DNA from 2 places in the Duncaniella dubosii genome. Region 2 is predicted to be linked to the other one. Evidence: riboswitches for the same ligand, from Rfam matches in the RefSeq annotation. Region 2 holds a riboswitch; the other holds the start of a gene.
What was found. Region 2 has a riboswitch for thiamine pyrophosphate ahead of thiD (bifunctional hydroxymethylpyrimidine kinase/phosphomethylpyrimidine kinase). Riboswitches for the same ligand answer to the same signal wherever they lie in the genome.
Positions count from the first base shown of each region.

Region 1: linked by a shared signal. The riboswitch ahead of E7747_RS15140 (TonB-dependent receptor) and the one ahead of thiD (bifunctional hydroxymethylpyrimidine kinase/phosphomethylpyrimidine kinase) in region 2 are both predicted to bind thiamine pyrophosphate.

Region 1 is NZ_CP039396.1:3,411,169-3,413,573, reverse strand. Features, by position in the region: gene E7747_RS15145 (ISAs1 family transposase) at 1-506, opposite strand, end outside; TPP riboswitch at 848-973, shown strand; gene E7747_RS15140 (TonB-dependent receptor) at 962-2,405, shown strand, end outside.
Region 2 is NZ_CP039396.1:2,430,135-2,432,539, forward strand. Features, by position in the region: gene thiS (sulfur carrier protein ThiS) at 1-181, opposite strand, end outside; gene thiD (bifunctional hydroxymethylpyrimidine kinase/phosphomethylpyrimidine kinase) at 178-1,002, opposite strand; TPP riboswitch at 1,168-1,268, opposite strand; gene E7747_RS10590 (GLPGLI family protein) at 1,499-2,359, shown strand.

The DNA.
Region 1 (2,405 bases), 980 kb from region 2:
TTGAAAGAATATGCCGACACAATATCCGGATTGCGCCCGTTTTCCTGAACGGTGCCACGCTCGGCCTTACCGTCCACACAGACTATTTCCCTGTCGCGGCACGCCTTAAGCAGCTCATTGCGGAAGCCCTCGGCGAACGCCTGCATCCTGTCGGCCATGGATAAATCGTCGACACCGTTCTCCACCCGACAAAGGGTAGCCTCCGAAGGGATTCCATTCTTCAGTAGACCCATTTTACGGAGTTTTTTGAGATTGTGTCTGCCGAACGCTATTATATCAGCACGTCCGACATACCCGCAGGTCCGTCCCAGTATCATCAGAATGATGATGTCACTGAGCCGGTGACGGATGTTTCCTTTATCACACCTACGGAAATCAGGGACTGACCAGGCAAAATTCATCAGGCGTTCCAGGATACTGCCCTGTGGTATGAATTTATTTAGTACTTTTGCGGCATGATTGGGCTTACGTGCCTCAATCGAATGTTTTTGGTCAAGCGGATCCATTTTTTGCGTAACTATTTGATTTTCACCTATAAAGTTACTAAAAATCTGCCGCTTGGCCAAATTTTATGAATGCTTATTTTATTAATAATCAGGGAAATAGTCACATCTATACACGCAGGATGCCCTCTATAAAATAGCACATTCATTGAGTGTGCAACGTATTCTTAAATGAAAGAGCCGTGGGTAAATGTGATTGTCAGAGTGAATTTATTGTGGAATAACGGCGTAAATTACTACCTTTGCAGTGAAATTCAGGAAGAGGCCGTTGCGACGGTTTCTGCTCACGGTTTCAGCCTTGAGAGGCGCATCTATCCGTAAGAGTACGATTACATAGATTATTTTAATAGATTTAGGGGTGTCCGTCTTGGCCGGATGCGTTTTGCCGCATCAGGCAGACAGGTCTGAGATTATACCCTTTGAACCTGATCCGGGTAATACCGGCGTAGAGAAAAATTATGAAAAAATTGCTTTTCCCGGCGATGGTCCTTACAGGGACTATCAGCCTTCATTCCTCCGCGGCCGCTCAGGAAGCCGGCGTGGAGGATGATTCTTTGAGTCTTGTGCTTGACCATGTTGAAGTTGTGGCCAACCGCGCTACAGCCAAAACGCCTGTAGCGTTTACGAATGTCGGCAAACGTGAGCTGATGCGCAACAATGACGGTCGCGACATGACTTACCTTCTACAGATGACCCCTTCGGTCACTACCACTTCCGATGCGGGCGGAGGTGTCGGCTACACGTCAATGCGTATCCGTGGAACGGATGGTTCGCGAATAAATGTGACAGCCAATGGTATTCCTATCAACAATCCTGAAAGCCACAATGTCTATTGGGTCAATATGCCAGACCTTGCTTCGTCGTTACGGGATGTCCAGATTCAGCGCGGAGCTGGAACATCGACAAACGGTGCTGGTGCGTTCGGCGCGAGTGTCAATATGGTTACAGATGCTCCATCGGAGGATGCTTATGCGGAACTGTCAGGCGCATACGGCGCATACAATACCAACCGTGAGACTTTTCGAGTAGGGTCGGGTCTGGTAGGAAACCACTGGAGCTTCGATGCGCGGCTCAGTCATCTCGGATCTGACGGCTATATCGAGCGTGCTTCTTCGGAGCTGTGGAGCTATTTTGGGCAGGCCGCCTATTCTTCCTATAATACCACTGTCCGGCTGCTTGCGTTCGGTGGCAAGGAGAGGACTTATATGGCTTGGGATTATGCCTCGAAGGAGCAGATGGAAGAGTTCGGGCGACGCTACAATCCGTGTGGCGAATATACCGATGACAACGGTCGGCGGGCCTACTATCCCGACCAGTACGACAATTATATCCAGCATCATTTCCAACTGTTGCTTCATCAGCGTTTAGGAAGCTATCTTCATCTCAATGTGGCTCTTCACTATACTGCCGACAACGGGTATTACGACCAGTACAAGACCCGGCGCACGCTTGAGGAGTATGGGCTGAAGCCTTTTGTCGATGCTGAAGGCAACACCGTCAGCAAGTCCGACCTGATCCGTCTGAAAAACAATGTGAATGATTTTTATGGAGGACAGCTGAGCCTTAATTATCTCCGCGACGGCTTGAATCTTTTGCTTGGCGGTGCTGTCACTGATTTTGACGGACATCATTTCGGGCAGGTGAAATGGGTGCGTAACTACATCGGGCCGATTGATCCGTTGCAGAAGTATTACGACAATCGCGGCCGTAAATTTGATTCCAATCTATTCCTTCGGGCAAACTATGAGATCGACAGCCGGTTTTCGGCATACGCCGACTTGCAGTATCGCCATATACATTATACTATAAAAGGTGAATCTGACAACTGGGACTGGAACATCGCCGCTCCGGCAGTGCTTGATGTCAACCGTCGGTGGGATTTCTTTAATCCGAAACTCGGAG
Region 2 (2,405 bases):
TGATGATTACAATACTGTCGCCGTCGGCAAGTTTTTTCGACGGGCGCAGTATGGCCGGGACTACCGCTCCGTTGAGCGCCGTGGCTATTCCCTGCGGTTTTATATCCTTTGCGTCAAGAGCGTCCTGAAGGGTAGAGCCTTCGGGAAGTTCGAGCGAAACTTCGTTGATTGTTATTTTCATCGTCGGTTGGGATTGAAATTTTTTAGTCTTCGGGGAGAGAAGAAGTGGTTGAGAGGGCCGTGGCCTTTGCCCGTAGTGATCCAAGAACCTTCCTCCAGCGCATGCGTGACATAGAGTTTGCCGAGTCTTACCGCATCGGCAAGGCTGTTGCCGACGGCGAGATATGATGCGATAGCCGAGGAGAGTGTACATCCCGTCCCGTGGGTATTTTTTGTGTCGACGGCATCGGCACGCAGCTCGATTGTCTCATCACGTTCTCCGAGGTAAAGATAGTCGATTTTGAAATCCTTGTTCCCGCTGTCACCACCTTTTATAAGAATGTTCCTGCATCCCATCTCGCGGAGACGGTCGATCTGACGTGTTAAGTCTGTCTCACCTGTCAGGGCTTTGGCTTCGGCGAGATTAGGGGTGACAAGGGTGCTCAGCGGAAATATTTTTTTCACAAGCACTTCGACGGCATCCTCTTCAAGCAACACTGATCCTGAGGTGGAAACCATCACCGGGTCTAATATTATGTTGGCCGGACTGTAACGGCTGAGGCATGTGGCTACGGCATCGGCGACTTCGGCGTTGCAGAGCATTCCGATTTTTACGGCAAGCGGAGTGATGTCGGTCATCACCATTTCAATCTGATCGGTGACAACGGTCGGTGTGACAGGCATGATGGAACGTACGCCTGTTGTGTTTTGCGCTGTTATTGAAGTGATTGCCGACATCGCATAGCAGCCTATGGCCGACATCGTTTTAATGTCGGCCTGAATGCCTGCACCTCCCGACGAGTCGGAGCCTGCAATAGTGAGTACTGGATAATAGGTTCTCATCGCTGTTTTCAAATCATGGATGCACCTCGCGCATACGCAACGGAGGTGGATTTTTATCAAAATGACAAAGCGATGGGTTGAAATGATGTCCTCCCGGCCATTGTTAATTGAAAATGGCCTGTGAGTTCGACGGCTTCCATGACATATTCAGAGTCTATGGCATGAAGCGAGGACAAGTGCAATCCCTTCGGCGGTACTAACCGCATCAGGTTCAGAGGGTATCATCTCAGCGGACTGATAAGTGGCCCGCACCCCTTTGTCACCGCAAAGTTAGGTTTTTATATTTGAATAAGCAAATAGGATGTGGTTGAAAATTTTTTGCATGGTATAACAGTCATACAACCTAATTTTTATCAATATACCGTCTGGGATAGTGAAATATAGTTAAAATTGTGTTAAAAACGTATGTTAAACTTTTTTGCCTATTGCAAATTGGCGGCTATGTACTAATTTTGTTGGTGATTCATATTGTAATTCTTTTTTTTACTATTTTATTATGAATAGGCTTATTTTATTCGTCGCAATTGTCTTTTCTTCGGTAGTGAAAGGATATGCACAGCGCATCGAGCCGAAAGAACCGGCTATGTTTGAAGTGCTTTTCACTAAACATGTCGTGAGGGACACTGTCTCTGAGGTCGAGAAGCATCCATGGCCCGACGCGCAGATGGCCCTGCGTGTAGGCAAGACCTCTGCAATGTTCTACCCGGTGCTTAAATTTTTCAGGGATTCACTTGCCCACTACAATTCGGATCTGTATTGGCAGCTTGACAGGGCAAATTTCGAAGAGGAGCGCAGGACCAAGGTCTGGAAACCGCTCGGTGGCTGGGAGAACGAATATATTTTCAAAAACATGCCCGAAGGTAAGTGGACTGTAGCCAACTACTTCGATATGGAGCGCCGGGTCTATGAAGAGGAGATTGAGACACCCGTGTGGGAGATTGCCGATTCGGTCAAGACGATTTTAGGCTATGAATGCCAGCTCGCCTTCACTGATTTTCGTGGCCGAAGATGGTCGGCGTGGTTCACCCCGGAAATCCCTGTCGCCGAAGGGCCGTGGAAACTCAGCGGACTGCCGGGTCTGATACTTGAAGCCTACGATGCCAAGCGCCATTATGTCTTTACATCTACAGGCATCGTGAAAGACAATCTTGGAGACGTTGGCATCTATATTTTCCGTGACTATTTCAAGACCACCCGCGACAAGTATCTCAACGACCGTTACAAATACATAACCTCCACCACAAGTATGGGCAGCAAGATTGCTGCGGCATACGGGGTAAAGACGAATACAGACAACGCTCCGAAGAAAGTCAAGAGGACGCCCTACGATTTTGAAGAGACTAACTATCCGCATTAATCCGGATGAACCGGGATTGGGATGAAAATATACACTTTTGTGTATT